Regions from separate parts of the Metaplanococcus flavidus genome, predicted to be linked through region 3. Evidence: riboswitches for the same ligand, from Rfam matches in the RefSeq annotation. Region 3 holds a riboswitch; each other region holds the start of a gene.
What was found. A riboswitch is a leader RNA that binds a small molecule or an ion and turns the genes downstream of it on or off. The one in region 3 is predicted to bind S-adenosylmethionine.
Positions count from the first base shown of each region.

Region 1: it holds a riboswitch for S-adenosylmethionine, as region 3 does, so the genes downstream of both, mtnK (S-methyl-5-thioribose kinase) here and ACFQ1X_RS00575 (O-acetylhomoserine aminocarboxypropyltransferase/cysteine synthase family protein) in region 3, are expected to answer to the same signal.
Region 2: it holds a riboswitch for S-adenosylmethionine, as region 3 does, so the genes downstream of both, ACFQ1X_RS02270 (5-methyltetrahydropteroyltriglutamate--homocysteine S-methyltransferase) here and ACFQ1X_RS00575 (O-acetylhomoserine aminocarboxypropyltransferase/cysteine synthase family protein) in region 3, are expected to answer to the same signal.

Region 1 is NZ_JBHTKI010000012.1:95,630-106,407, reverse strand. Features, by position in the region: gene ACFQ1X_RS09445 (methylthioribulose 1-phosphate dehydratase) at 1-236, opposite strand, end outside; gene ACFQ1X_RS09440 (2-hydroxy-3-keto-5-methylthiopentenyl-1-phosphate phosphatase) at 233-898, opposite strand; gene mtnW (2,3-diketo-5-methylthiopentyl-1-phosphate enolase) at 902-2,116, opposite strand; SAM riboswitch class I at 2,188-2,297, opposite strand; SAM riboswitch class I at 2,923-3,076, shown strand; gene mtnK (S-methyl-5-thioribose kinase) at 3,155-4,333, shown strand; gene mtnA (S-methyl-5-thioribose-1-phosphate isomerase) at 4,337-5,398, shown strand; gene ACFQ1X_RS09420 (sugar ABC transporter substrate-binding protein) at 5,395-6,480, shown strand; gene ACFQ1X_RS09415 (sugar ABC transporter ATP-binding protein) at 6,547-8,100, shown strand; gene ACFQ1X_RS09410 (ABC transporter permease) at 8,024-9,061, shown strand; gene ACFQ1X_RS09405 (cupin domain-containing protein) at 9,436-9,801, shown strand; gene ACFQ1X_RS09400 (EAL domain-containing protein) at 10,211-10,778, shown strand, end outside.
Region 2 is NZ_JBHTKI010000003.1:193,228-204,005, reverse strand. Features, by position in the region: gene ACFQ1X_RS02285 (sodium/glutamate symporter) at 1-405, opposite strand, end outside; gene ACFQ1X_RS02280 (hypothetical protein) at 702-920, opposite strand; gene ACFQ1X_RS02275 (AAA family ATPase) at 1,192-2,121, shown strand; SAM riboswitch class I at 2,352-2,457, shown strand; gene ACFQ1X_RS02270 (5-methyltetrahydropteroyltriglutamate--homocysteine S-methyltransferase) at 2,601-3,728, shown strand; gene ACFQ1X_RS02265 (hypothetical protein) at 3,636-4,052, opposite strand; gene ACFQ1X_RS02260 (DUF2294 domain-containing protein) at 4,384-4,758, shown strand; gene ACFQ1X_RS02255 (sodium-dependent bicarbonate transport family permease) at 4,919-5,941, shown strand; gene ACFQ1X_RS02250 (STAS domain-containing protein) at 5,959-6,822, shown strand; gene ACFQ1X_RS02245 (NAD(P)-dependent malic enzyme) at 6,944-8,158, opposite strand; gene ACFQ1X_RS02240 (hypothetical protein) at 8,350-8,694, opposite strand; gene ACFQ1X_RS02235 (S41 family peptidase) at 8,714-9,964, opposite strand; gene ACFQ1X_RS02230 (restriction endonuclease) at 10,002-10,550, opposite strand; gene ACFQ1X_RS02225 (hypothetical protein) at 10,611-10,778, opposite strand, start outside.
Region 3 is NZ_JBHTKI010000002.1:31,022-41,799, forward strand. Features, by position in the region: gene ACFQ1X_RS00540 (mechanosensitive ion channel) at 1-1,201, opposite strand, end outside; gene ACFQ1X_RS00545 (HAMP domain-containing sensor histidine kinase) at 1,332-3,488, opposite strand; gene ACFQ1X_RS00550 (hypothetical protein) at 3,488-3,649, opposite strand; gene ACFQ1X_RS00555 (response regulator transcription factor) at 3,627-4,319, opposite strand; gene ACFQ1X_RS00560 (DMT family transporter) at 4,399-5,283, opposite strand; gene ACFQ1X_RS00565 (helix-turn-helix domain-containing protein) at 5,392-5,622, shown strand; gene metX (homoserine O-acetyltransferase MetX) at 6,315-7,328, opposite strand; gene ACFQ1X_RS00575 (O-acetylhomoserine aminocarboxypropyltransferase/cysteine synthase family protein) at 7,341-8,630, opposite strand; SAM riboswitch class I at 8,738-8,853, opposite strand; gene ACFQ1X_RS00580 (glycerol-3-phosphate acyltransferase) at 8,987-9,628, shown strand; gene pepT (peptidase T) at 9,722-10,778, shown strand, end outside.

The sequences.
Region 1 (10,778 bases), on a different contig from region 3:
AGGTGAGTGGTTTCGACCGGTTCGCCGTCCGCGCCGACGAGGAGGAAATCCTCATCGGTCCGTTTAGATTTATCCTTGCCGCTCGCCGTGACCAGAAACTGGAGCGGCTCACTGTTCACTTTGATGGCAAGATTGCCGCTCGTGCCCATGAACCAGTCGCGGGCGGCCAGCACATCTTTGACGTCCGCCAGCTCCGACCATTTTTCCTGTAAATGGTTTAATGTCTGTTGAGTCATGACCGCACCCCCAACTTCGCCTCGATAATTTCCGTAACATCTCCGAAATTTTCAAAAGGTTCATAAGGAATGTTCAGCTCTTCGCATTTTTCAATGAGGAAATCTCGGGCGATGACCAGGTCGGCATACTTTGCCGCCTGCAGATCGGTGATGGAATCTCCGATGACGATGCTGGTCGCACCATCCGCAAGCAACTTCCGGATGATTGATGGCTTGCAGCAGCCACAGCCCTGGCTCGCACATTGTTCGTCGCAGCCGTGCGGGAAATCGATTCGGATCAAGTCGCCGGAAAAATTCGCTTCATTGCAATAAATGCCTGCGAACGGTCCGAACGGTTCGAGCAGCGGATAGACGAAAAAGTCGATGCCGCCGCTGACAATATAGAGCGGAATATTGTGCTGTCTGGTGTAAGCGACGAATTCCCCGAAGCCTTCCCGAATCTCTGCCTGTTTGAGCACATAGGCGATTACTTCATCCTCTTTGGAGGATGGCAGGAGAGAGAACATCCTTTGGACACCTTCACGTATGGAGATGGTTTGTGCGAGAATCTCATCTTTGATGGGTTCCCAGCCAGGTGGATCGAAATGCTTCATGATGGCGATTAAATTATCGTTTGTCGTGATTGTGCCATCAAAATCACAAAAGATGATTGGTTGTTTCATAACTTACCCCCATAATTCCAATGCTGTTTTCAATTCCGGCTGCTGTTGGCTGGCATTTTCCAGTGTTTGATCCTTCAGCACCGCATCGACCGCCTGGCGGAAAGCTTTGCCGCCGCCTGCAGCACCGTCCGGATGTCCGTGGACGCCGCCGCCTGCATTGATGATACTGTCGATTCCGAAATCATTGACGAGTAACGGCACGAGTCCGGGATGGATGCCGGCGGAAGGAACCGGAAACGTCGGTTGCAGCAGGCTTTCGTTCGTCAACTGCTCGCCGAGAGAGAGTGCCGCTGTCTTCTCCATGGCAACACTGCCGTAAGGGGAGGGAAACAGCGAGAAGTCGGCACCGGCGTAACGCGTCAGCTTGCCGAGTGCCAGCGGAGCCGCAACGCCGTAGAACGGGGAAGAAGTGAACGCGCCGCTGAATGCTGGGTGCGCCATCAGCGGCAAAGCGATGTCATCGTCTTCCGCCAATTCCTGTAGCACATCAAGTCCGTATGCATGAACATTGAAGAGTAGGGCATCGGCGCCGAGTTCGCGAGCGCGTCTCGCTTTATCGCGAAGCTGGGATGTGCGGCCAGAAAGGTTGACTGCGTATAACGTGCGATGGCCGGTTTGGGTGTAGACTTCATGCAATACTCCTTTCGCTTCGGTGATGCGCTGTTCAAAAGGAGTCAACGGATTGTCGAACAGGATTTCGTCGTCCTTGACGAGATCGACACCGCCGAGCGCCTGCTGTCGCAGTTGTGCCGTTAAATAATCAAGGTCCCGGCCAATCACACCTTTGAAGATGCTCATGACGAGCGGGCGGCCATGGACGTCGAGCAATCCACGGATGCCGTCGATGCCGAAGCGTGGTCCCGGGAATTTTTTGAGCAAACCTTCTTCAAAATCGAGATCCAGTAATTTCACTTCGCCGTCGAGTGACAGTTTGCCGAAAACGGTGGTCAGGATGGCCGGCAAATCCGCCGAGAAGTTTGCGCTTGGATAAGAGATTTTGATATGTGCTTTGATTGCATCCGGCTTCAGTGGATGAGGACTTTGTGGAAATTCCTCCACCGATACCACTTCGCCTTTATGCTGCTTCAATTGTTCCTGCTCGAGTAGCGGCAAGTCGGTCCAGGATCCGATCGTCAGTCCGAGGGCGATGCCTTCCGCTTTCTTTTCAAATGACCCCGCTTTGCCGTATACCTGGTAGCTTGCTGACAGTCTGCTCATATATTTGCACTCCTTTATATAAAAAATAAAAAAACCTCTTCAAATAAGAAGAGGTTAAGGGCGTTAACGACTTCTTATTTCTCAGCCATAGCTTCTGGCTGCAAGAATTAGCACCGTGTCCATCGCTGGACCGGTTGCCGGGCTTCGTAGGGCTTGTCCCTCCACCTGCTCTAAATAAGAATTGGATATTCGGTTGGGTTTGTTGCAATAAAGTAATTCTGATTATTCCATGTGTGAAGAATTCTGTCAACAAGGAATTGTGAGAAACTTCTTAAGGAGAGATGGCGATGGGGAAATTGCAAAGTTGGAAGTGAGTGGGTGCCGCTCATGATCCGGCAGTTGGTGCAGCAAACCCATTCGAAATCACTGAATTCCCTAGAATCGGCCGGCAGTAAACGCCATTATTCCTCAAACGTCGAACATTTTTAGAGAAAAGCAGATGAAACCTCGACCGAAACCAGACTCCCTTTAACAAGCCCGACGAAACTGCTCCATAACCATAAAACAAGAAATGAAAAGCCTTCGCCTCCAGCGAAGGCTCCCTTCAGACACTGGAGTTTTTCGCACAGCGAAAAACATCCGCTTAAAGGGCTTTGATTTTTATAGGAGTGAGTGGGCAAGTGCAGATCACTAATCAACATAAATTCTTCAAAAAAATTTCCGTACAAATTTATCCGTATTTCTTCTATAAAAGTCTCTAAATTGGGATGTTAAGGGTCTTCACAATTTCAAAAAATCTTGTTGACAGTCAATTCTGACTCGTGATAGGATTCAACTCATAACAAAACTTCATACAAATTTTAGTACTCTTATCAAGAGCAGGCAGAGGGAAATTGGCCCTATGACGCCCAGCAACCGACCGTAATACCTTCGTGAGAAGGGGCGCTTTAGCGCCGGGATGAACATCCCGCAAGGCACGGTGCTAATTCCATCAGAAATTTTATTTCTGAAAGATAAGAGGCATGGAACCTCTTTATTCTGCGCCTCTTTCTTTCGGGAAAGAGGCGTTTTTATATTGAATTTGAGAGGAAGATGACCATGACAACTACAGCAATTTCCACATATGAGCCTTTGACGGAAGCGGCAGCCATCGAATTGGCGGCAGGGCTTTTGACGGAAGGCGCAAATCTTGAATGCCGGGAAATCGGTGATGGCAATTTGAATTATGTCTTCCGCGTGAGCGACCGGGAAAGCGGCAGAGGCATCATCATCAAGCAGGCGCTGCCTTATGCCAAAGTGGTGGGCGAAAGCTGGCCGCTGACACTGAAGCGTGCCGCGATCGAAGCGGCGGCACTCCGGAAGCACGGCGAGTTTGCAGCCGGCCTGGTGCCGGCAGTGTACGGCACGGATGACAAATTGGCCTACACAGTGATGGAGGACCTTTCACATCTGACAATTGCCCGCGAAGGCCTGATTCAAGGGAAGAGCTATCCGAAACTTTCCGCTCATATCGGTGAATACCTGGCGCAGACTTTATTCCATACATCCGATTTCGCTTTACATCCATTTGAAAAGAAACGACTGGCGGCGGAATTTTCCAATCCGGAACTGTGCAAGATAACGGAAGACCTGGTGTTCACCGATCCATTTTTCGACTACGAGACGAACGATTTCGAACCGGAGCTTCGGCAGTCGGTTGAGGCGATCTGGAACAATGACAGCTTGAAGCTCGAAGCGGCGAAGTTGAAACGCAGCTTCTTGACGGAAGCGGAGGCATTGCTTCACGGCGATCTTCATACCGGCAGCATTTTTGCTGATGACAATGAAACCAAAGTCATCGATCCGGAATTCGCGTTTTACGGACCGATCGGCTTTGATGTCGGCTTATTCCTTGCGAACTTAATTGTGCAAGGCATTACGCGGAACAGAGAAGGACGGGAGACAATCGTGCGGCATATTGAAAATACCTGGGACGTGTTCGAAACGCGCTTCACTGAACTGTGGGAAAGCAAAGGCATTGAAGACTTTAGGGATGTTCCGGGTTACCGGCAATCGGTGCTCCAAAAAATCTTCCGGGATGCGCTTGGCTTTGCCGGCTGTGAGTTGATCCGTCGCACGATCGGCCTGGCTCATGTCAAAGATCTCGACGGCATCGAAGACGCTGGACAGCGCATCCAATTCAAAAAACAGGCTCTCCGACTCGGGGAGACATTAATCATAAAACGCAGCGAACTGACTTCCATTCAGGATGTGACGGCGCTGGTAGAGGAGCTGTAGCAAATGGCGATTCCCTTATCAATTCAATGGATCAACGGCCAGTTGATCATTCTGGATCAGCAGAAACTTCCGCACGAAACGGAATATATTGCACTCAATACGATTGAAGATGTATATGACGCCATTGTTACCTTGAAAGTCCGCGGCGCACCGGCCATCGGCATCACGGCGGCATACGGATTGGCGCTTGCCGTGCAGCGGCATGACACAGAAACATTGGAAGTTTTCCATCATTACGTCAAAAAGGATGCGGTTTATCTTGGTTCATCGCGTCCGACGGCAGTCAATCTGGTGTGGGCACTTGGCAGGCTGCAGCAATCGATTGGATCGGCGCAAACAGTGGCAGCGGCAAAAGCGCAAATTCTGGCGGAAGCAAAACGCATCCATGAGGAAGATGAAAAAGCATGCCGCACCATCGGCGGCCATGCACTGGATTTATTGGAAGGCCGCTCGAGAGTCATGACGATCTGCAACGCCGGTTCGATTGCAACGGCGAAATACGGCACAGCACTGGCGCCATTCCATCTTGGCAAGGAACTGGGGCGTGAGTTTGAAGTTTATGCCTGTGAAACGCGTCCGGTGTTTCAAGGGGCGCGGCTGACGGTGTGGGAGCTGCAGCAGGCAGGCGTTGATGTGACGCTTATCACAGACAGCATGGCCGCCCACACGATTGGTGCGAAAGGCATCGAAGCAATTATCGTCGGCGCTGACCGCATCGCGGCAAACGGTGATACAGCCAATAAAATCGGAACTCTCAATCTGGCCATCCTGGCCGCTGCCTACAACATTCCGTTCTATGTAGCGGCTCCGGTTTCGACATTCGATCTGCAGATTCCGGATGGCAAAAATATTCCGATTGAAGAACGGTCAGCAGAAGAGATCACCCATAGTGCCGGGCAGCCCATCGCACCGAATGGCACAAAAGTCTTTAATCCGGTATTTGATGTAACGCCGGCACAATACATCACAGCGATTATCACGGAAAAAGGCATCATCCATCCGGATTATGAGCGGAATATAATCGATGTTTTTACAACAGTTAGTGGAAAAGGAGAGAAATCATGAAAAAACAATCATTTTTAATTATTGCGGCTTTATTATTTATCAGTATTGTATTGGCGGCGTGCCAGCCGAAAGGCGAGACGGTGACAGAAGCGGAAACGGATTCAGGGGAGAAATCGGAAGCGTCGGACCATGAGCTGGCAGGCAAGAACGTGGCATTGATCCTGCAGCAGAATCTGGGAACATTTTCAGCACAATACATAGCAGGCGTTGAAGAGCAGGCTGAGAAATTCGAAGGCAGTGTGACGGTTTTCAATTCAGAAGGGGATTTGGCGAAAATGGCATCCAATTTGGATGCTGCCATTAACCAGGGAGCGGACGCGATTCTGATTGACCACGGCACGAAAGAAGCTTTGAATCAAGGCGTGGAAAAAGCGGTGGAACAAGGGATTCCGGTCGTGGCGTTTGATGCGGGAGTCGACGTGGAAGGCGTTGTGTCACTTGAACAAGGCGACCAGCTGATGGCGGAACAAACCTTGCAGAAATTGTCGGATGACCATGACGGCGAAGCGAATATCGTGAAAATCTGGACGGCCGGTTTTGCACCGATGGAACGTCGCCAGGTCGCTTATGAGCAATTCCTGCAAGATAACACAGGCATTAAAGAAGTAGCGGCTTTTGGCGCTGCTACTCAAAATACAGCGCTCGATACACAGTCGCAAATGGAAGCGATTTTGAAGCAATATCCGAACGAAGGCGATATCACAGCCGTTTGGGCAGCTTGGGATGAATTTGCGAAAGGCGCGGTCCGTGCCATTGAACAGGCGGGGCGCACTGACATTAAAGTTTACAGCATCGACATGAGCGATGAAGATTTACAGATGATCCAAAAAGACGGCAGCCCGTGGGTAGCTTCAGCGGCAGTTGACCCGGCGGATATCGGACGCATCCAGGTGCGTTACGCTTACCAATTGATCAACGGCGAACAGCCTGAAGAGAAAGTCGTGCTTGAGCCTGTGTTCATCGATGCGGAGCAGCTTCCGGAAGAATCGGTGACAACGGAGAGCTTGAGCGAATACATCGAAGGATGGGGAGCAAGCGAGCAGGGTTATACGGATGACTTGCGGGAATTGGAAGGGCAATAATAAAAACGCTATCGGAGCCGCCATCGGAAATGGTTGGCTCCTTTCGGTGAAAGGAGGATTGCAGCGATGCAGCATTTATTGACCATGCAGGCAATCAGCAAGCATTTCGGCAAAGTGACGGCATTGCAAAACGGCGAGTTAACTCTTACGAAAGGTGAGGTTCATGCTTTGCTCGGCGTCAATGGAGCCGGTAAGAGCACAATGATCAAAATTCTGTCAGGTGTTTACGGTCCGGACAGCGGCGAAATCAGGCTCGACGGCAAAGTCGTTTCGTTGCGCTCACCGAAACAGGCAAAAGAGCACGGCATCTATTGCGTCTATCAGGAAGTGGATACGGCCATCGTTGCGGAATTGACAGTGGCGGAAAATATCCTATTGGACAGTTTTGCATCGGGCGGCAGTTTTCTGCTGTCCAAAAAGAAAATAAACAAACAGGCGCAGGAGGCGCTGGCTAAACTGCAGTCGGAAGAAATCTCGGTCACCCGAAAAGCAGGAACGCTTACTTTGGCGGAAAAGCAGCTGGTGCTGATCGCCCGCGCTTTGGTGCATTCGGCAAAGATCATCATTTTCGATGAGCCGACTGCGCCTTTGTCGCTGACGGAATCGGATAAATTGTTTTCAGTGATTCGGAAACTGAGCAGTGACGGCGTCGGCTGCATCTTCATTTCCCACCGGCTGCCGGAGGTTTTTAACATCAGCCACAGGATTACGGTAATGCGGGAAGGGGAATGGGTCAACACTTTCGTTACGGAAGAGTCACAATCCGACCAGATTATCGAATCGATGCTGGGGGAAGTGTTGAGCCAGGAACTTGAAAACCAGCCGCATCCGACCGGCGAGAATTTGTTGGAAGTCAAAGGCTTATCGGATGGCGGCAAGCTGCAGGATGTTTCCTTGCAAGTCAAAACCGGAGAAATTGTCGGCATTGTCGGACTCGTCGGCGCCGGCAAAACGGAGCTCGCAAAAGCCCTTTTCGGGGCAACGAAGACAGTCAGCGGAACGGTCGAAATTGCCGGGAGAAAAACGCGTCTTCACCATCCGGGCGATGCGATCCGTGCGGGAATGGCGCTGGTTCCGGAAGAACGCCGGAAAGAAGGCTTGTTCGTCCACGAGACGCTGCGTGCCAATGCATCTTTTCCGAATCTCCCGAAATTTTCAAAGCGGCTGTTCATGAATAAAACGTCAGAAAACAAATTTGCGGAAGACATCATCGATAAATTAAAGATCAAAACCGGCAATACCGAAACGCCGCTCATCCACCTGAGCGGAGGCAATCAGCAGAAAGTGGCCATCGGCAAGTGGATGAGCCTCGACTCGCTGCTTTACCTGTTCGATGAACCGACAAAAGGTGTCGATATCGGGGCGAAAGTGGATATTTTCAAATTGATCCGGGAACTGGCCGGAAACGGCAAAGGCTGCCTTTATTTCTCCAGTGAAATCCATGAAGCGATCGGCATATCCGATCGGATTCTGGTAATGTGCGATGGTCAGATCGTGAAAGAATTATCACGTCAAGAAGCGACCCAGGAAAGGATATTACTTTATGCAAGCGGTGGAAAAGAAGAGCTTACCCAAAACGAAAAACTCGGCGAAAGAAAACGCAGTCCAATTTCTGTTTAAATACGGCGCCATTATCCTGCTGATTGCCATCATCCTGTATTTCAGCAGCGTCAGCGACGCATTTTTCAGCTACGGCAACTTCTCGGACATTCTCCGGTCGATTTCGATCGTCACGCTGCTGGCGCTCGGTGTCACGTTCACACTGGTCGTGGACGGCTTTGACCTGTCTGTCGGTTCCACGATGTCCCTGTCGACTGTTGTGACGGCGTCTTTGATGGTGTGGTATGACATGCCGCTGTGGCTTGTACTCTTGCTGCCGCTATTGATCGGGGTGGCAGTCGGGCTCGTCAACAGCTTCCTCATAACCGTCATCGGCATTCCGGATCTCCTCGCGACACTCAGTATGATGTATATCGTGGCGGGCCTTCACCGCACGTATACGGAAGGTTATTCAATTTACAACAATATGCCGCTGACTTCCGGCGGCACGGCACCCGGTCAATTGTCCGAAGCGTTCCTGTGGATCGGCCAGGGTCAGATGCTGGGGCTTCCGGTGCCCGTGTGGATCATGGTGGTGATGGTGCTTGCGGCATATGTCATCTTGAACCATACGCGCTGGGGCCGCATTCTTTATATGACCGGCGGCAATGCGGAAGCCGCAACGTTGTCAGGTGTCAACGTGAAAAAGGTCAAGACTTCGGCGTATATCGTTTCGGGCGTTTTCGCATCAATGGCGGGCATCCTGTTTACGGCGCGCGTCGGTTCCGGCCAGATCGATGCCGGTGCGCCGCTCCTGATGGAAGCTGTCGCGGCAGTATTTGTCGGCTATTCGGTACTCGGTGCGGGCAAACCAAATGCACTTGGAACATTTTTCGGCGCAGCGGTCATCGGCATCCTGCTGAACGGGCTGACAATCCAGAATCTGCCGTATTACGCTTTCGATATTATTAAAGGAGCTGTATTGGTAGCAGCGCTTGCAGTTACGTATGTATATGCGAAGAATAAATTCGCGAAGAGTTAAGGGATTTTGGTTCGTAAATCTGATTGGAAAAAAGAGAACGTTCGTAAAGTGTGTAGACACGTTTGCGAGCGTTTTTGTTCTTTCCAGCTATTTTAATGTTGTTCGGAAAGGTGCAGTTTTACAAACAGTTATTTTCGTTAAGAATTATCTTTTCAACTTATATTTTAAAACTAATCTTCCGGCTGGCCCCAGCAGATACGCGTGCAGACGCCATCATGTTCTTCGTATTGAAAGAAAAGCTGATAACTCTTCTGGAGATAGTGATATTATTCTTTAACGATAAGGAATTTATTTTAATACCTAAAGAACCTGAGAATGAGACAATAGAACAAGTCAATAATAGGGTATGTAGAATATAAAAAGGAGGGGTTAGTATCAAATACCAAGCTATTAATCTAAATGAGAAATTTTCGAAATTCAGTGAACAGTGGTCACCAAAAGTCATTGCTGAAATGAATAATTATCAATTTAAACTCGTCAAGATAGAGGGGCATTTTGAGTGGCACGATCATCAAGATACCGACGAGGTATTTATCGTTCTAGAAGGTGAGATGTTCATTGATTTTCGCGATGGTCAAGTGAAAATTTCCCAAGGAGAGATGTTTACAGTCCCAAAAGGAATTGAACATAAACCTTTTGCGAACCAAGAGTGTCATATCATGTTAGTAGAGCCAAGGGGCGTTGTAAACACTGGCGATATTAAATCAGAATTAACAGCTGTAAATGATATTTGGATTTAATTTATTGAGTTACTGGTCGATTATATTATTAGACTTGCAGTTATAGAGCAAATTCTATTTCTACGCCCAATAAATTTAGTAATCTTTTCGTTTCGAGAAATAGTAATAATAACGCAATTATAGAACCATTAAATGTATTTAGTTCAGAATGAAATAGTAGTCAAAGTGATACCCTGAAGAAAAAGGATGTCCCATAAGTCTCTAAAATAAAACAGACGGAGAAGAAGAAGTCCTTTTTCTCCGTCTGTTTTTGATATAGCGTAGAATCGCCATCAAAATGTTAGGAGATAAAGAATGGGGGCTTTTCTTTGCACTAAAGAAAACTAATTTCCTAAATTTTAAAAATAATAAAGATTTATTAGGAAATTTATTGTAATCTGAAATAGATAGTACAAAAGGAGTGTGACCAATGGAGTGTAATAATTGTTCAGTTGCTGAGCTGAAGTTTGACATCAAGTTGGAAGGCGAGACCAATCTGTCCCTGATGGACATGATTGTGCACCATCTGCAACGAAGAGACATGGAAATTACAAGAAAAGACAATAGATTGCTTATGAAAGAGCCAGGGGCACAGGAATTTCTCGATTTCTGTCTGCATCTTATGGAACCGGAGCGGGTGCAGTTCCGCATCGATAAAGGCGAATGGAATGGGATTGAAGAAATGGAACAGGTTTTCAAAACGGAGTGGATCGATGAAGTGATCCGCAAGGAATTGCTCGTTTGCCATTACCAGCCGATTGTTACAGCGAATGAGGAAATTTTTGCCTACGAAATGCTGGCGCGTTTCCATCACGAGGACGGAACGATTATTTATCCGAATGAAATCTTCCCGGCTGCGAAGTCGCGCAGCAGACTCTACGCACTCGACCGGGTTTGCCGGATGGCGGCTGTCCGCCACGCAGCCGTTTTAAAAGATGTGAAAGCCTTTATTAATTTCATCCCGACTTCGATTTATTCGCCGGAATTCTGCCTGCGCT
Region 2 (10,778 bases), on a different contig from region 3:
GAATAAGGTTAAAAGAATGCCAAAGACATATTGCCCCCATGCTATAGTTTGGCCAAACGAAACTTGGGGTCCGGCCAAAAGCCAAATATCTTTTATTTTGGGAATCTTTTTGCCTAAAAATAAACTTGCAAAAATAACACTGATCAATAACCCCGGAAAAGTTGACCATGATTCGAGAACCGCCTCAGGAAAAAGCCCATTCGAAACAGCAGCCGATCCGTCAGTGAAAACCCCAACCAATGCCCCCAATACTTCAGGACCCAGCAGTAAGCCGATAAATCCGGCAATAATGGAACTGGGCAGGAAGTATTTCTGAAACACAAAAAAACTGACGCGAATCCATTTTCCTATCAACAATAAAATACCGATCAATAATATGCTGAATCCAACCATCTCCGCAGACATCGTATCATCCCTCCCGAATGATCATCCAAAGACGCTTCCGAACCGAATATAAGTTTTACAAACCTGTTCCCTCTGCTTCCCCATATAAACCCCCAAAAAAGAGGGCGGAGTTGACAGGGAAAAATAAGGATTGCCCGCGGCTTTTGAAGAATATACGGAATAAAAAAATGGCCTTGGAACCAAACGATTCCCAGGCCTTTCTCAATGATTTCTTTATACGATTTCCTGCAGATTTTCAATTGCACTTACGCCATGGCAGCAACCATGAAATTTCCTTCTGATAGCCTGGCACCAAACTACCTGGTTGATAACGAAATATAAAGAAACACAATCAGGCTCACAGGAATAACAATCAGCGTCACGATTGAAAATGTTCTTTGTTTTTTTCCCGGCTCCATCCTCATCGAGATGTAAAACAAGACCATCGCCAATACGAAAGTCAGGCCGAGCGGAATGATGAACGGGCTGAGGATGCCCCATAGATGACCAGTTTGAACGTTGTTTAATATAGGCAATATCATTAACTCCTTTTCGATGGATTTGAAAGATCGTCATCGGATGACCGGCAAGAAGTTGCAGCCGTCATCTCATCTATACATAGTATAGTATATTCCAAGGATCGCTTGAAGGATTTATTTCATGATTGCTGTGGGACCTTCGATTACCCTTGTGCTGGACACGACTCCCATTCAATATTCTTAAAGGATTTTGCAGGGACACGATTCAATTATGGAGAATAGTTTACAAGGGTATAATCCAGGCAACCCAGCTGAAAGAAGGTGTGTTATGACAAAATTCATCATGCTGATCGGCCTGCCGGGAAGCGGAAAAACTACTTATGCCCGCGCACTTCTTCTCAGCAATGAGGACTGGGTGCATCTGTCATCTGATAAAATTATGCGTCATAACCGCCTGCCCGGCGAATCCCCCGATTATCGGCATACATTTGAAGAAATGTACCAGCAGACCGCCTTTAACTTGGAAAATGGAACCAATGTTATTTATGATGCAACAAATCTGGCCTCAAAGAGAAGAAAAAGCGTCTTGAACAGAATTGAAAAATTTCAGCCTGAAACGGAAGCAATCGTGTTTCTCACTCCCTATGATGTGCTGAAAAAGCGCAATAGCCGGCGGAGCGATGCTGACCGCGTTCCTGAACTTATTATTGAACGCTATATCCGTGCTTTCCAACTGCCACGGAAAGATGAAAAATTCGATAGTATCCGCTTTCTTTCTAAACCTCCACTTGCAGAAATAAACGCTGCAAAGCTCAAGGATAAGGCTTTGTCATATGAAGGATGTGAAACATTTTTTCAAAGCTTCGAAGAAACCAAATTTATGACAAAAACTGCAGAAATGCGTGCCTTACTGCACCAAAATTGGAAAATCATCGAAGAAATCAAAAAAGAAGTCCCTGACCCGGAGGAACTGGAGCTTCTTTCCTGGGCCATTTTACTGCATGACATAGGAAAAGCATATGTCAGGAAAAAGCTGCCCATCGAACTGGATAATTTCTATGGCTATGAACATGTCAGCGCCTATCTTGCTTATCCGGTGCTGTTATCACTCCAGTTCCCGATGCAATTTATCTATGACGTGTTATTGCTGATCGATGAATTCGAAATCGGCATGGAGTCCAAACGCGGAAAAGTGAAAAGGAGGATCGGTTTGGACAATTACGAGCGGCTGGAAAAACTGTGGGAAATAATCAATTGAATATATTTTTTTAGGCTTGAGCCATCATGGCAATGAATTATTATTTTCGTTTCCTCGACAGCGGTACAATTTTGGTTTATTTGGGCTAAACTTATCATCTTTATTTAAAGGCGGATTATTTCTATTAGCAGATACTCCCGCGTGAAGTTTTCACGTAATTTCTCCTTGCATTTATCTGAAAACTGTTTTATTGTTAACAACAACCAATAACAACTAACTTAATAATCTATTTCTTATCTAGAGAGACGGAGGGATTTGGCCCTGTGATGTCTCAGCAACCTGCCTGTGAAAGGCAAAGGTGCTACTTCCAATAGGCGCGAGCCTAGAAGATGAGAAGAACCTTTCCTTTTTGAGGGGCTTTCTTCTTTGTTGAAGAAAGCCTCTTTTCTATTGGAAAAGGAGCTCGGTTAAAGGGAGTCCAAGTCAAGAGCAAGCTGAATATCGCAAACCAGACTAAAAACAGAAAGCCGGAATTTCACATGACAAACCCAATTTCAGAAACTGCAAAAACAACGGTACAAGCACCTTTCAAAGCAGATCATGTCGGCAGCTTGCTGCGTCCCGAAAGCATCCACCAGGCACGAAAAGACTCCAAAGAAGGCACCGTCACTGCAGAACAATTACGCGAAATCGAAACGACGGAAATTAAACGAATCGTCGACAAGCAAATCGAAGTCGGCCTGAAAGCTGTAACAGATGGTGAATTCCGCCGCACATTCTGGCACACCGATTTTATGGCGCACATCAACGGCTTTGAAGGATACACGCCGGAACATGGCTATAAATTTAAAAATGTCGAGACGGAAGCTTACGACGTCCGCAACATCGGCAAAATTTCATTCAATGAAAATCATCCCTTCGTCCAGGATTTTATTGAATTCAAGGAAATTGTCGGCGGCCGCGCCATTCCAAAGCTGACAATCCCGAGCCCGAACCAGTTTTTCAATCAGGGGATCCGTAACGAAAGCATCTATCCTGATCTGGAAGAATATGCGAAAGATGTCATCCAGGCTTATCGCGATGCCTTCCAAACTTTCTATGATGCAGGCGTCCGCTATCTGCAAATTGATGACGTCTATATCGCCGGCCTCTCAGCACCGGGCATTCCGTTCAACGACGGCAAATATAACCGCGATTACCTGATCGATCTGGCGTTGCGCGTCACAAATGGCGTACTGGAAGGCAAACCGGAAGATCTTGCAGTGACAACTCACCTCTGTCGCGGCAATTACCAGTCCGACTGGGCATTCGAAGGCAGCTACGCGCTGATTGCGCCGACGCTGTTCGCCAAAGAAAAAGTCGATGGCTTCTTCCTCGAATACGACGACGAACGCTCCGGCAGCTTCCAGCCACTCGAGCACATTCCGGCTGGCGGTCCTCGAGTTGTGTTGGGCCTCTTCACTTCGAAGAACGGTGAGCTCGAAGATAAAGACTCCATTAAAGCCCGTGTCGCGGAAGCCGCTCAATACGTGCCTTTAGAGCAGCTCTGCATCAGCCCGCAATGCGGTTTCGCATCAACCCATCACGGCAATAAACTCACCGAGCAGCAGCAATGGGATAAATTGAGATATATTGTAGAGGTTTCTGAAGAGATTTTTGGTGAGTGAAATTAATGAGGAAGGCAAGCGCTGAGATGTGCTTGCCTTCCTTTTTGTGTCTGGAGTTTTATCGTCGATTTTTTGAAGTTTATCGTCGATTTTTTTGGGTTTATCGTCGATTTTTGAAGGTTTATCGTCGATTTTATTCCTTTTATCATCGATTCTCATTTTATCAGCGATTTTCATGAGTTTATCAGCGATTTTTAAAGGTTTATCAGCGATTTTCTTAGCTTTATCAGCGATTCCCCAATTTGCCAAAAGACGACGATCCACATTCCATATAGTGAGAAGACAACAGCTACTCAACTGGATTTTATTTCCAGCAATATTCATAGCTGTCTACGCCTTGCAGTCAAACAGCAGTTCCACCGAAGCACATAACCGCCAAAACAGTCTTTGCAGTATGTCCGCCACCATAAAAAGTACGCTGTTGACAAAATAAAACAGAATAGATATGATTACTTCAACAGAATAGCCGTAAAATTTAAACTGGTAACCAGATGCTGTTTCAGGCTTGAGCAGGCAGTTAATAAGTCACTTATTGATTGGATGAAAAAGTTTGGGGAATCATTGGTTAAGAGTGGGATAAGACGGTATATTTTTATCTCTGCATTTATTGCAGGAATAGAAATATGCCGTTTTTCTATATAAGGGGAGACAGTTGATGGAGCATACCAAATGGACAAAAGGATCTTTGGAAGCGGAGATCAGCAAGACATTGACACAATGGGAAAAAGATTTTTTAGGCAGAGGCTCTGTTTCTGTAAAAACAGACATCCTTCGGGATATGCTGGTTGTTTCGTTAAGCGGTGTTTTGACGCCTGCAGAATATAAATTATGTGATGCAAAAGAAGGTTTGTTGGCCGTTAAAAGAATGCGTTCTGATTTAGTTGAATCCGGCCGTGAATATTTAGGAAATGTCATACGGGAGTTGACGGGAGAAGAAGTGAAAAGCTTTCATACCGACATCAGCACCCATACCGGAGAGCGCATCATGGTATTCAGGTTATCCGGAAATCTGCAGGAAAAATTACAATAAGAATAATGGGAGACTTTCAGAACAAGGCAACTTGAGCTGCTGGTAAACCGGTGTTATTCAATAGGCGATGATGAACGTTATCTTTGCCTGTTGAATAATACCGGTTTTTTTATGCAAAAATCTGGACAATCAACCCGGAAATAAAGGAGAAATGATCAGAATGTACGATATTATGATCCAGAATTTATTATCCCCCGTCGTATTATTTTTTGTACTGGGGGTAATTGCCGCTTTAGTGAAATCCGATTTGAAATTCCCTGCCGGCTTAAGTGAGGCCCTGAGTATTTATCTGTTGGTGGCAATCGGCATCAAAGGCGGTATGGAGCTTTCCCATTATGAACTCCACACCGTCATTAAGCCTATTTTAGGAACCCTGTTTTTGGGCATTATCATTCCAATCCTTGTATTGGCCGCGCTGCTATTCATGAAAATGGATCTCCATAATTCCATCGGACTGGCTGCTACATATGGTTCCGTCAGTATTGTCACCTATGGAGCTGCCATCTCTTTCCTGGAAAAGAAAGAAATCGGCTATGAAGGCTTTATGAATGCAATGGTGGTTTTATTGGAAAGTCCCGCCATCATTATTTCCCTGCTGTTACTGCGGATTTTGCATAAAACTGATCCAGGGGATTTAATTGCAGCTCCAGGAAACCCGCAAAAACTTGGGTTGAATTTTGCTTCTGCCATGAATTTATTTGACAAGGAAGTACTGCGGGACAGCTTGTTGGGTAAAAGTGTCCTGCTGTTGATGGGCAGTCTGATCATCGGCCTGCTGGTGGGACAAACCGCTGAATCCATAGTCAAACCACTGTTTATCGATCTTTATGGAAGCATATTAATTCTCTTCCTATTGAATATGGGATTAATCGCAGGAGAACGCCTTCCTGAAATCAGCAAACACGGCTGGAAAATATTATTATTCGGTCTTTGTGTCCCGCTGCTGGGAGGCAGCGCAGGCGTCATGGTTGGAAATTTGGTCGGCCTCTCCCTTGGGGGTGTTGTCCTAATGGGCGTGCTTGCGGGGAGTTCTTCCTACATCGCCGCACCAGCAGCCTTGCGGACGTCCGTTCCGGAGGCGAACCCGTCGATATACCTGGGCCTGTCTCTTGGCGTTACGTTCCCTTTCAACTTAATCGTTGGAATCCCTTTTTACTTTGCTTTAGCACAATTTAGCCAGTAAATTCGAATGGATGACGGATGCAATTAAAGAAAGGTGGAGCAACAATGCTGACGGACTTAAAATTACAAGACTATTTCAATGACAGCAACCAGGGACCTGCAGAAGAGAGTAACAAGATAGCGAACCACAGTACCGATGAAATCATTGGCACTTCCGTTCCGGAATTGCCCGGAAAATTTGGAGAGCCCAACTCTGAATTCCATCTTCTGTTTCGTTCATTGATCACGAAAGAGTTTGATGAATTCCAGGAAAATTTTCGGGAGTGGATAATCCGTTCGCCGAAGGATGAGGAAATATTATCCACTTCTCTTCCGTTAGCATTGGATGAACTTTTCCATGTACAAAAAGAATACCTTCAACTGATTGAAGTATTTATCTCACTGTATCGTAATTACATTTCACAGGAAGAAGTAACAGCATGGAATCAGGAAGTGACAGCAGCCTTCAATAAACTCATTCTGCAATACGCTGTTCAGCATTCAGCCTTGTTACAGCAAAAAATGGACGTCCGCCCGGAATCGATTGCGGAACTGATCGCACCCCTCCTCCTTCTTACCGAACGTACAGGTTTGCTGCCCATCACCGGGAAAATCACTGAACACGAATCTCAGATCATCTGTGAAAAAACATTGCAACAATGTTGCGACAACAATTTGGAAAAGCTGTTTACTGACCTGTCAGGCGTTCGAATGACCGACCAAAGAGATGTGCAACAACTCTTCCTTTTATTTGCCGGCCTGAAAATCCTTGGGGTGAAAACGGTGCTTACAGGCATCGGCCCGGATATCGCAAAACTTTTCATCCAATCAAACTTTGACTCCAGCAATATTGAAATTACCAATACACTGATCCAGGCATTGAAGAAGGAAAACCTTCAATAGCTGCGAAGAAATAAAATTACCGAATTCTGAACAAGATTTCCCTTTCCGCACAACACGTTGTCCCACTCTTTATCGAAGCCAAATCAAAAAACCCCGTACTCTCAGAGTACGGGGTCTTCTTCTACTTCTCAGCCAATACTTTCACTTTCTCACCAACCGGCTTCCTCGCCACACCCGATTCGACAGCCGCCCGGGCGACGGCTTCAGCTACGGCCGGAGCAACGCGCGGATCAAATGGTGCCGGGATCACGTAATCATCGTGAAGCGCATCTTCCTCCAGCAATCCGGCAATTGCTCCAACGGCCGCAATTTTCATCGCTTCGTTGATGTCGCTTGCCCGCACATCGAGTGCGCCGCGGAATATCCCCGGAAACGCGAGCACGTTATTGACTTGATTGGGGAAATCCGAACGGCCGGTGCCGACAACGCGTGCGCCGGCTTCTTTCGCAAGATGCGGCAGAATTTCGGGATTCGGATTGGCCATAGCGAAGATGATCGGCTCGACATTCATGGAGCGGACCATATCCTGCGTCAACGCCCCTTCAGCCGAGACGCCGATAAACACATCGGCTCCACGGATAACATCTGCCAGTTTGCCGTCTACTTTATTAAAATTGGTCATTCCCGCAACCTGCTCTTTATACGGATTCATGCCATTCGGACGCCCTTTATAAATTGCTCCTTTTGTATCACACATAATAATATTCGGGAAGCCGAATCCGCTCAGCAGTTTCACCACCGCAATTCCGGCGGCACCCGCTCCGTTCACAATCACTTTCGTTTCTTCAACGACACGGCCGGTCAGTTTCAAAGCATTGATCAACCCTGCCAGCGTAACGATCGCCGTGCCGTGCTGGTCATCATGGAACACCGGGATATCCATTTCCTTTCGCAAGCGCTCTTCCACAATAAAACACTCAGGAGCTTTTATATCCTCCAGATTCACTCCACCGAATCCCGGCTCCAGCAATTTCACTGTCCGAATAATTTCTTCCGGATCTTCCGTTTTCAAAGCGATGGGAAACGCGTCCACACCGGCAAAATTCTTCAAGAGCACTGCTTTCCCTTCCATGACCGGCATCGAAGCATCCGGACCGATGTTGCCCAGGCCGAGCACCGCCGTGCCATTCGTCAGAACAGCGACGGTATTGCCTTTCATCGTATAATCATATGCGGCCTCTTTGTCCCGCTCAATTTCCTTGCACGGTTCGGCGACACCGGGAGAGTATGCCAAACTCAAATCATACTCATTTCTCACAGCGACTTTTGAAACAATCTCCAGCTTCCCCTGATGTTCCCGGTGCATCCGCAGCGCTTCCTGTCTCAGTTTCGTCATCGCTTCCACTCCCTCTGCCATAATTGTTCATTATAAAGAAATAGTGAGAGATTAGAAGTGTTTAGGCTTAAATTAAAGAATATTCAGTCTTTTGACTGAGATATAAGAAAAACCCAGCAATATACTGGGCATAAAAATTATTTCGCTTTAACTTTCGGAGAGGGGTTTTCACTTCCCAAGGCGGCACACGATTATTTCTCACCGTATTTTCCATTCTGGTTGGCAATCCGATATTTATCATTTTCCTCAACAGCAATAGCGACCTCTCTACTAACCCCTTCTATCTCATAATATTTTGTTCCTTCCTCATACATATTAGAAAAATTCCCTGCATACGTGGCTTCCTGATCCGAGTAATGTGTGACTTGCCCTATTACCTCTCCGACATTTTCAGTATACTCATCGCTAACTATATAAATATACCCGTCCAAAACAATAAAATTAGACGCCCAGTCCTGTGATGAAGTGGATGTACATCCAGCTAAAGTTAAAAGCACAATTGAAAGAATGCCCAAAAGAAATTTACTTATACTCATTAGCGGTTCTCTCCTACTATCAGACTCTTTTCGCGACTATCGGCTTGCTTTCAATCTCTTCTAAAACATATTTCAAATCCACATCTTCTTCCAAATGCCGCGGTGTCCAAGGAATATCGATATCCGGCTTGACGCCTGTTTCGTTTGTGTAATAGTTTTCGTGCATTTTGGAAATGCTGTAACCAAATTCATAGTCGCCGTAATCCACATTGACCACATTGCAGAAATCCACGATCCCCATGGTTGGCCGTCCGACCACTTTAACTTTTGGTGATTTTTTCACATTACTGGCGAATGTATCCCCCGAACTTCCGCAAGTCACATCAGTTAAGACATAGACATTTTGTGGCGCAGCCTGTCCCTGGATTGTGTAGTCCATTTCTTCCTGAACGGTTTGAAGGCCTTTTCCTTTATTCTTTTCAAACAACTCAATTTCTCCATGCGCCCACTTTTCAGTCTCTGCATCCAACTCCTGCGCAAGATATCCTTTCAGTTCATTTGTCCAAAGCCGGCAATTCCGCTCTGTGTAATTCGTATACATGACCTCATCTTTGTTAAACAAACTTTTGAATGGTGTCGGCCCTTCAAATACGTAATCGAGAAGGGGAAAATAAAACAGATCGTTCCCTCCGTAATTCACGCGGACGTCAATAATCAGATTGGTGGAACGATTAAAATCCTCCTTGTGCTTGTCCAGCAAATCCAAGATGGGCTTTTCCTGCCCAAAGTCTGTGAGTTTCATATATACAGTATCAGGATTTAACTTTTCCAGTGTGTAGCTGGGTGTATAAGGAGTACGTTCATACGTTGCCAATGGCAAAGTAAACTTCACTTCATCTCTAAGGACAGTCAGTTCTTTCGCCCGACGTAACGCCACGTTCCAAAATTGCCGATCAAGAACGGTATCTTCCAGGACTTTCGAATGGTGATTCCCAAAATCCTCGACCGTCAATCCATCGATTTCAAGAATTTCATCACCTTTTTGCAAGCGCAATTCCTCTGTCGATTCCGTCACATATAATTCATTTTGATACCGACGTGCCCTGAAGCCCAAATTAGGAATAACCGCATCTTTTGCATTGAATGACAAATGGCCATCTTTAAAATCCAACAGATAGGATTGGATGGTCTCAATAAAATCACGGTCTGGCATATCATCTGTAATAAGATATTCCTCCGGCCGGTTCATATCCTTTTTCTCTGCAGCACCAGAATAGTCCATTTTCATAATTTGAATGATATCGTTAAAGATTTCTTTTTTCTTAAACACCTAAACACTCCATTCGTTAGTAATTGCTAAAACACAATCATTCCACAGCCGCGCTTTTCGCCTCATCGCTCTTCTTCATTTCGAACATCCACTTCATCAACAATTCACGATCTACCAATCGCACCCGGTTGGACGCAGCTAATTTTTTAGCAGGCTCAGTATAGTAGCTGTTCGTGACTACCCAGCATTCATCTGCGTTAAAATGGCTTTTGGCAGTCGAGACTTCCTGGACGGCCTTTAACCCCACATTCTTTTTATAGCGTTTTGCCTGTACGACAACCTTTTGATTTTTGGCCGATAAGATGAGGTCAGCCCCAAAGTCGCCGGTAGTCGGTGTCAACTGTACCTGGTATCCTCTCTCACGAAATAAAATCCGGAGATATTCTTCAAATTCTCTCCCCGTCATTTCATCTACGTTCAAGATGCCGGATTTTTTCAGTTTGTTGTGCCTCATTGTCTTTTTGTGAAATCCCAGCAGCCCAGTACCAGTAAAGAAAAACGCCAGTATTCCAATCAAGAAAGGATTTGCAAGCACAATATTCCAGAGCATCTCCAGTCCCATCCCAAATCCTTCAGTAAATTTCATAATTTATTTGTCTCGCTTTCTATATATAATTCTGGTACTGCTTCTCAGCAATTTTTACTATTAATATTTTAATTCATCTACAATTCTTTGAAGTCCGATTAAATTTCCTTTTCCCAAGGTGCCATAATAATTGATATGCTTTTGGGCGGCAGTTAATGCGTTTACGTAATATTTCTCTCCAAAATCTTTGCGGATACTTTCAAATAAAAATCTATTTGTTTCATTATT
Region 3 (10,778 bases):
CAAGAATAATGAGGGCTGCGATGACTGCAGGAATATAAGCGAAAATCCCTGTTGCCAAAGTGACCATGAACGCAAGCCCCAATAACTGCAGCGCTTCAACAGTGAATAAAAGGACAATCAATATCTGGGCCACGATGCCGATGATGTTGGCAAGTGAATTTGCAGATGGAACTGCATCCGGGTCTGCTGTTTTATTCATTCCCATTTTTTCAGTCAGGGAATCGGCACCAAGATTCTTCATCAATTGGACAACAAAATCTTTGATCCAGCGTCCAATGATGATTCCGGCTAAAATCAGCAGGATTGCCACGATGATATTCGGAATCATGGCCATAATGTCATTCAGCATGGCGATTGCCGGTCCGGAAATTCCACGCAGGGCAAGAACTTCAAGTGCCGCAATCGTCACAGGAAGCATGATCAGTATAAACGCAATGATGCCGATGACATTCGAGACGCTGGTGCCGCTGAAAAACTGGGAAATTTTCAGCTTTGCAGCCAGTCGGTCTGTGCCGATCGATTCGAGGAATTTCGAAAGAATTTTCTTAACGATGGTCGCTGCAATCCAGCCAATCGCAAAGATGATTGCTGCTGCAATCAATTTCGGGATAAAATTCAGGACGCTGGCAAGCATATTTGAGAATGGCTCACTTACCCCGTCAATACTCAGCGCACTGAGGACTGCCGGGAGAAACAGCAACAGAATCAGATAGAAAGCGATGTTAGCTGCAGTTTCAGTCCACTTTACTGTATCGTCTTTTGATACACCAGTCTTTTTCTTGACTTTGCTGAAATCGAACTTTCTCCCCGCCATTAAAATCAGGCGTTTGACAACCGTGGCCAGAACCCAGGCCAAAAGAAGAATCAGCCCAGCTTTTAGAATGCTTAGGAACGCTCCCGACAAGTTATCAAAGATGCCCATGAACGGTGCTCCGATTGCTCCAAGGTTCAAAATATTGAAGAAAATCGCAACAGTGAAAAGTAAGATTAATACGAATATGACTTTACTGATGATTTTCGACAGGCTGTATTTCTGCTGGCTCATGCCCGCCTTTTCATCCAACTTTGATTTGTCCAATAATTTGTAAACTGCTTTCTCTACCATCTTGGCTACAATAAAACCGATAATAAGGACAAGAATCGCCAAGAGAATTTCAGGAAGCGCGTTCATAAAATTATTGAAGTAGCCGCTAGTATCCATTTTTTAACCTCCATTCAATTTTGTGTAGTCTCTATTGATATCCCCTAGCCTCTTTTTTTCAAAACATTCAAGCAATTTATGTACCACATAAAAACGGCTGCACCCTTTTGGGACAGCCGTCAAAACTCATTTATACACTTGGCAGTGAGACCGTCACTTTAAAAAGGTCGCCGTCCACTTCGATCTTCATCTTTCCGCTATGGAGATCGACTATCGACTGGGCAATAGCGAGTCCAAGGCCCGACCCTTCCGTTTGCCTTGCTACATCGCCGCGTTTAAAACGCTCAAATAATTCATCTGTATTTTCTCCCAATTCGAAACGGGTAACGTTTTTCATCACAAACTCGGCTTCGCCATTTGTTTCTTTCAAACTTGCAAAGACCCGGGTTCCCGGCAATGCATACTTGATGGCATTCAAAATCAGGTTATCCAATACGCGCCACCACTTTTGACCATCTGCCATTATATAAACCGGCTGCTCAGGGATCGAAATCCGGAAATCCAGGCCCGATGAAGAAATATCTTCCGCATGTTCGGCAAAAGCTTGTGTCTTCAGTTGTGTAAAGTCCACTCGCTGGCGGTGCAGCTCCATATTGCCGCTTGCCATCTTCGAAACTTCAAAGAGGTCTTCGATGAGCGTTTTTAACCGCTGTGATTTTCTGTCCAGAATTTCTGCATACATCAATCGATCCTCTGTCGACAGGTCCGGCGTCTTCATTAAATCCGTGTAAGTGATGATGGAAGTCAGCGGAGTCCGGAGATCGTGACTTACATTCGTAATCAATTCCGTTTTCAGCCTTTCGCTTTTCGCCTGTTCTGATACCGACAGGCGAACACCTTCTTTTAACCGGTTCAGATGGATTGCGTGCTGCGCAAGCGGCGATCTGCCGCGCACTGGAATTTGTTCATTCAAGCTGCCGTCCGCAATCGCACGGGTGCTGTCCATCAGAATGTTCAAGTAGCCGAAGCGCTTCATCATGAACAATAGTACCGGTAGTCCGATGAAGAGAGTGGCAGGTATCCAGACAATTATCGCAGCCTGTTGAATAATGACCAGCAAAGTCCCAAAGCCCCAGAAGAAGATTACAATTAACAGGATCAACATTTGAACACCGATCGATTTTTTCAGAAATGCGAAACGTGCCATCTGCATCGACCTGAAAAAATAACTGTTCTTAAACTCTTCCATTACCATTTCTGTGTTTTTGTAATGCGAAACAATCCAAACAATCTGCAGGATCGTCAGAACAAAGAACAACAGAGTCAGCAGCAAATACTTCAGCGTCTGCAGGATAAAATAACTGATGTCATTGTAATAGATATAGTCCAGCACGGACAATGTGCCGACCAGGCCAAATGGCAGAGCAAGCACCGCGCTTATCAGCAGCAGACCTGCTTTGACTTCAAACGGCCAGCTCTTCCACTTGGAATAAAACGGCATTTTCACAAAGTTATTTTGTTCGAAGCGCAGCTTAGTTAACAACAGTACAATTCCGGCAATCGCCAGTGCACCCATGATATAGAGCACATTTTTGACTGTCGAATGCTGAATGATGCTTGCACCATTATCACTGGCTGCAAGAAGCTCACGGTCAATCTGTATTGTCCCTGTAAATTCAGCATTTGAAGCAGGCAAGTACGTATCGGTATTATTGTAATTTGTATAGAACATCTCTTCATTATCTGCCTGAAGCGGCACAGCATCAGTGTATTCCTTCTCGTAATACGGACGGCTGTTCAAAACACCTTTCGTGAAGTTTTCGCCTGTCTCCGTATTGATCAGATCATATACATAATAGGAATAAAAAGAACTGAAGTTTGCCTCATCATTCATGATTTCATTGATGGCAACTCTTTCCGCCCGCAATTTTTCTTCCTGAATCTTTTCGCGAACGGTTTCATCATCCGAAAAGTTATTCCGGATTTCTTCGATTTTTCCGTCACGCTCTTCTGTCAGAATTTCCACCAGGCTGTCATTTTCATTTTCGAGTGCTTCTTCGATATCAGGATTGTATTGATCCTGAATACTTTGAATCTGCTGCGCCAAGGTGCCGTATCTGGTGCGGTATTCTTCAATTTCGTCTTCTGAAACCGTGAACTCCGTGTCAGATGTCGGCGGATCGAGTTCCAATACAATCAGCCGGTTGATAAAGTGATTGTATTCTTCCTTGAATTCAGTGGTCTCGAGATAAGATTTTCCAAAGTATTTCGGTCCCAGCTCCATTACGCTGAAAATTCCGATCAGCACGATGGATAAAGTTATAAGCCACAGCCATTTTTTCATCATTAAATATCTCCTTTGGACATCGTTCGAAGAGATGCCAGTAAATCAGTGGCAGGATTGCCAAAAAAGATTTCGACAAAGAATGCCAGACAATAAAGCAGAGTGAAACAGGCCAACGTCACAGCAATCACAGACCAGATATCATTTTTCAATTTTGTAGCCAATGCCCCACACCACCTTTAAGTATCTTGGATTCTTCGGATCCGTCTCAATCTTTTCCCTGATTTTCCGTATATGGACCGCCACGATATTTTCAGCGTTATAAGCCGGTTCGTTCCAGACTCGTTCATATATATCGCGTATCGAAAATACACGCCCCGCATTGACCATCAACAATTCAGTGATTTTAAATTCAATCGGAGTCAGTTTTACGGAATCCCCGTGAAGCAACACTTCTTTCGCATCCGAATCCATAACCAACCCATCGATTTCGATGCGCTGTGATTTGTCCTGATACGTCCCAAGACTAACGTAACGTCTCAGTTGTGATTTGACCCGCGCCACCAATTCCATCGGATGGAACGGTTTTGTCACATAATCGTCAGCCCCTACTGAAAGGCCATGGATCTTATCTGAGTCCTCGGCTTTTGCGCTGAGCATAATAATTGGGATATTTCGCTGTTCCCGAATTTTGAAGGTTGTCGAAATACCGTCAAGCATCGGCATCATTATATCCAAAACGATGACATGGACTTCATTGGCTTCAAGCAATTCAATTGCCTTTTGGCCATTTTCAGCCTTCAGCACACGATAGCCTTCATTTTTTAAATAGATTTCGATGCCGTCACGGATATCCTGATCATCATCCGTAACCAATACCGTAAATTGAGTCATCTCTTCGCCTTCTTTCTTCACTAAACTCATCATAAAGAATAAATCTTAAGCCCAGACCAGTATAAATATGAAGAAATTCTTAAGAAAGTTCCATGCCTTCTTCAGCTTTTCTCCTTTTGCCCAGTGTCAGGATTAAAATGCCGCCGAGCAATAAACAGATTCCTGCCCAGGATAAGCCGCTCAGGACTTCCCCCACTACCAATACTCCGAGAACTGAGGCGGTAAGCGGTTCAGCCAATGATAAGGTAACCGCAGAAGATGAGGGGATCCTCTTCAATCCTCTTGAAAATAAAATATAGGCAAGACTGGTCGTGGCAATCCCCAAATATAGAATAATTCCCGTATCTGCAGGAATAACAATATAAGAAATATCAAAGAAGAATAATGATGGCATCAAAAAAACAGCCGAAACGGAAAAAATGAGCGCCACTGCCGGAACTGGCTCCATCGATCCAAGAACATTTTTACTGGCAATTGCATAAAGTGCGAATGATAAACCTGCTCCCAGCGCCATAGCGACACCGAGTGAATTGACATCCGCTGCCCCCTTATTCGCGAACAGTAAAATGCAGCCGATGATCGCCATTGCAGTAGCCGAAATCCAAATGCGGTCCGGGCGCCTTTTCAAAAACAGCCATTCGATCACACCGGCAAGCACCGGTGCACTTCCGATGGCCACAACCGTGCCGATTGCGATTCCGGTCAGTTGCACCGATGAAAAGAACAGGGGCTGAAAAAGCGCCATGCTGACAGCGGCAACGACAGCAGCCGGCCACGGAATATTGTGAAAGCTGAAACCTTTTGTCATTAATACAAACAGCAGCAAGGAAAATCCGCCGATCATCAGGCGGAATGCGCCGATTGTCAGCGGATGCGCTTCCCCTGAAATGAAATTTTGCGCTGTGCCGGTTGTGCCCCAAAGCATCGCCGCCAGCAGCACCATGATATATGGCATTGCGTTCATCTATTACACCTCTGACTTCCAGTTATATCAATTACCATACCATTATTCCAATCGTTTGAGATACTGCTCACCAGCTATTATAATAAAAGAAAAAGAGGAGGCGATCTTATGTATATGACAGTCCCGGAAACTGCTACTTTTTTGTCCATGCCGCAAGAGCAAGTCAGAAGATATATATTGGAAGGACGCATCAAAGCAGTGCACGATGGAGAACAATACATGGTCAACACCTCTCAATTCGACACCCATTTCCAGCAGCTCGAGCTTGCCAAACAGCAATTGGAAGAATGGAAAGCGACGCCGATTCCAGATGATGTGGATATCAAAGATGAAGATTGAAAAGAAAAGCGGAAACGGCCGCTCAGCTCCGACAAGCGTAAGACGATCTGGCGAAGCGGCATGTTTTCAGCCGCACAGTCTCGAAAAGCGGAAGTGCCTGTTCAGCTCTGACAGGCATAAGGCAGACCAGCGAAGTGGCGCTCTTTGCCACATAGCTGGGTTGACTTATGCCTGTCAGAGCTAGGCACTGGAGACTAGACACCAGAGTGGCTTACGACTCGAGGAGTTGGCCGTTGGAGTCTGGACACCGAAAAGCGACGGTGCCCGTTAAGCTCTGAAAGGCAAGAGGTGGACCAAATGTAATTTGGTCCACCTCTTTGCGACGAAGCTAGCGAAGCGATGCAACGCCCTTTCATGTCTCGAAGCTAGCGCAGCGGTGCAGAGACAGGAGCAATAAGGCTTTTGACAGACCAGCGAAGTGGCGTTCTTTGCCGCGCAGCTGGGCTGACTTATGACCCGAAGAGCTGGGCCACCGGAGTCTGGACACCGAAAAGCGACGGTGCCCGTTAAGCTCTGAAAGGCATAAGTCAGACCAGCGAAGTGGCGTTCTTTGCCACGCAGCTGGGCTGACTTATGACCCGAAGAGCTGGGCCACCGGAGTCTGGACACCGAAAAGCTGCCGTTAGCGTCTGAACAGCATACAAAGAAAAAGCATCCCGCAAAAATTGCGGGATGCTTTTTTTATATTTGTTTCATCGAGTCGCCTTAACCTGTTCTTCTTTATATAGAAACTTCCCGACAAACCCGCTCCATTTTCCGAACTCCACCAGAAATCCATCGTGGCCGAAATCTGTTTCGATGATTTCCCAGGATGCATCTGCCTGCTCTGCCAGCCAGGGAATCATCAGTTCAGCCGGATACAAAAGATCATGCGTATACGAAATTGAAAGAATCGGACATGCCACCTTCCGTCCCTCCAGATCATGGCTGTTCATAGCTTTCAATAAAATCAGGTAGCTATTGGCATCAAAACGCTGAGCCAGTTTACTGCCCTGATAATCCAAATACGATTCTACCTCAAAATTGTTTCCACTTCCGGAACGCCCGAAGCGCTCGTTAAATAGTTTGCCGGTCCGGTAACTGATCATCCCTGCCATCCTTGCAAGATGAAACCCTTTGAAATCACAGGATCCTGTGTAGTGTCCATTTTGAAAATCAGGATCATTTTCAATCGCTTGAATGCCAATGTGATTAAAAGCCAGCGCATAACTGGAGAACGACGGGGTGACCGCAAGCGGCACGATTGTTTCTATATATTCCGGATAGAGCGCTCCCCATTCGAGTGTTTTCATGCCCCCGAGTGAACCGCCGATAACTGTCTTTAATTTCTCAATACCCAAAATTCTCAATGCTTGATATTCGGCACGCACCATATCTTTTATGGTCAACAATGGAAAATCCGAACGGTACGGTGCCCCAGTTTGCGGATTAATTGATAACGGACCCGTGGAACCATGGCAGCCGCCCAGCACATTAAAGGAGATTACCTGGAATTTATCTGTATCCAAAGTTTTGCCGGGACCTGCCATGCCGCTCCACCACCCCGGCTGTTCTTCGGTGCCGACAGCATACTGATCTCCCGTCAATGCATGGCAAATCAGTATTGTCGGGTTGTCGAAATTGCCGTTCCGCTCATATGCCAATTCCACTCCTTCGAGCACAACTCCTGATTCCAATGCCAGATCCCCGATGGCTACTGTCTTCATGCCATTCTCCTCCTATACTTGCTGAACTGCTGCGGCTTTGATGGCCTGCTCCAAGTCAGCGATCAGATCTTCCGGGTTTTCCAGTCCGACCGACAGACGAATCATTTCTTCTGTCACACCGGATTGTTCCAATCCTTCTGCGTTCAATTGCTGATGCGTTGTGGATGCCGGATGGATGATCAGCGATTTTGCATCTCCCACGTTTGCCACATGGGACCACAGGCTGACTCCATCAATCACTCTCCTGCCAGCATCCCTTCCGCCTTTGATGCCGAAATTGACGATTGAACCAAAAGTATCTTTTAGATATTTTTGGGCCAGTCCATGTGAGGGATGATCTTCGAATCCGATGTAATTGACCCATTCAACCTGCGGATGGCTGCGTAAATAGTCGGCGATAATTCCGGCATTGCTGCTGTGCCTCGGCAAGCGCAAATGCAGCGTTTCCAGGCCCTGCAAGAAAATATGTGCACTGTCTGGGCTCAATGAGGGTCCGAAATCACGCAATAGCTGAACACGCAATTTTGTCGCGAAAGACGCCCCTTCCGCGTCAATTCCATAACGGATACCGTGATAGCTGTCATCAGGCTCCGTATAATTCGGAAATCTTTCATGGTTCCAATTGAATTTCCCACCATCCACGGCAATTCCGCCGATTGCTGTACCGTGCCCGCCGATCCATTTGGTCGCTGAATGAATGACCACATCTGCACCGAACGCGATAGGATTGCTGCCAAAAGGCGAAGCGAATGTATTGTCGATTAACAACGGAATATTGTATTCATGGGCAATCTCTGCCACCCGCTCCACATCAAAAACATTGAGACTCGGATTGCCGATAGTTTCGCCAAAGAAAACTTTCGTTTTGTCGGTAACGGCTGATCGGAAGTTTTCGGGATCTGTGCCATCGACGAATTTCACGGTAATGCCGTAGCGCGGTATAGTTTTTGCGAATAAATTATAAGTGCCCCCATAAAGATTACTGTCCGCCACCACTTCATCTCCGGCTTCTGCGATGTTCATAACCGAAAAGGCGATTGCCGCCATTCCTGAAGACAATGCGACTGCAGCCGTCCCACCTTCAAGCAGCGCCACACGCTGTTCAAAGACATCCACTGTCGGATTCATAATACGTGAATAGATATTCCCGGTTTCTTTCAACCCGAATAAATTTTGTGCATGTTCTGTATCCCGGAATACATAGGAAGTTGTTTTATGGATCGGTACCGCTCGTGCGCCTGTTTCCGGATCGGGCTGCTGGCCGCCGTGAAGTAAAAGTGTCTCTGGTTTGAAATTCGTCATTTTTTATTCCTCCATAAATTTTATTAGATGGTCCTTAAAGTAGACGAGGGAATAGAAAAAAGGCCCCCTTCTAATTAGAAGAGGGCCGCTGTATACGGAGTTTCCTCCTCTCATCTGCCAAACTGTCGTTCCAGTCTGTAGGAATTAGCACCTTTCCAAGCTGGGTTGCTTGTTGGTTGCCGGGCATCGCAGGGCCTATTCCCTCCGCCACTCTGGATAAGAGTATTCAGATTCAGTTTTCCATCTTGTTGAGAAGTATAAATAATGATACGATATTTTGTCAAGGAGGTTGTCGGATAATTTTGAAACTTCCTTCTTATTCATACGTTTAATATTAAGAAAGGCAGGGGCAAACTATGATTTTATGGATTTTTTCCGCACTTATTTCAGGTTATTTAATTGGCTGCCTGCATGGCTCAGTTGTCGCACAACTTTTATCGGGCAAAAATATCAAATCAACAGGTGTGAAAAATTCGGGAGCAGCGAATGCCGCAATCGTTCTTGGCTGGAAATACGGGGCAATGGTGGCGTTTCTTGATATTGCCAAAGGTTTTGCCGCAGTCCTGGCCATGCGCTTTTTGCTTGGCGCGAGCAGCCTGCCCGCAGAAACGGTTTGGGCGATCCTCTTTTTCATCGCTGCCGGGGTAGTTCTCGGCCACAATTTTCCGTTTTATATGAAATTTAATGGCGGCAAAGGAACGGCAGCAGTCATTGGCGTGATGATTGCGCTGGACTGGAAACTCGGATTACTCGGACTGGCGCTCCTCATTGCCATTGCACTTGCCACAGATTATCTGGTAATCGGCGTGCTGGCCCTGTATGCAATGTTCATCATTATCGCGTTTTGGCCGGCAGAAGGCTTGTGGCCCTATGTTATCGCGCTTGCACTGATGGCAATGTCGCTATGGAAACATCTTGAAAATATCAACCGTATCAGGGATGGCTCTGAAAATAAAGTCTCTGCCGTACTGCGAAAAAAAGCTGCAGACTCCCATTGAGGGCTGCATTTTTTTCATTCCTTACAAGATTTACAGATTTCTTTTTATTCATGTTAAAATAAGGACAATACATATTTCAGGAGGCCTTTAATCATGATTGAAACTTTAATCGAGCGATTGATCCGTTATGCAAAAATCGATACACAATCCAATTTCGAGAACCTGGAAACCCCGTCCACACCCGGACAATGGGATCTTTTGCGGGAATTGGAGAAAGAAATGAAAGAAATCGGTTTGGAAGACGTAGATATGGATGCCCATGGTTATCTATTCGGCACACTGCCGGCCACTTCCGACAAAGAGCTTCCAGTTATCGGATTTCTTGCCCATGTTGATACAGCTACCGACTTTACCGGCAAGAACGTCAACCCGAAACGTGTAGACAATTATGATGGCAAAGATGTGCCGTTGAATGATTCGATTACAATGACCGTCCAGGATTTCCCGGATCTGCAAAATTACATCGGCCATACGCTGATTACAACGGACGGCACCACCCTGCTTGGAGCAGACAATAAAGCCGGTGTCGCTGAAATCATGACGGCGATGGAATATCTCATTCAGCATCCGGAAATTGAACATGGTAAAATCCGTGTCGCTTTCACTCCGGATGAAGAGATCGGGCGAGGCCCCCATAAATTCGATGTTGAGCGATTTGGTGCCGACTACGCCTACACAATGGACGGCGGCCCTCTTGGTGAACTTCAATATGAAAGCTTCAATGCAGCTATAGGAAAGTTGACTGTTCAGGGAAAAAGTGTCCATCCCGGGTCAGCTAAAGACAAAATGTTGAATGCATCGACCATCGCCATCAAGTTCCAGAACGCTATGCCTGAAAATGAAGTTCCTGAAAAGACGGAAGGCTATGAAGGATTCATTCATCTGAACAATTTTAAAGGTGATGTCGAGCAAGCTACTTTAATCTATATCATCAGGGATTTTGACAAAGACAAATTCGAAGCGAAAAAAGCGCATATGCAGCAAACAGCCCAAAAGCTTCAGGAACAATTCGGAGCAAACGTGCTCACTCTTGAACTTGAAGATCAATATTACAATATGAGAGAAAAAATCGAACCTGTCATGGAGATCGTGGACGCGGCAGAAAATGCCATGAAGACGCTCGGCATCGAACCCCACATTGTCCCTGTCC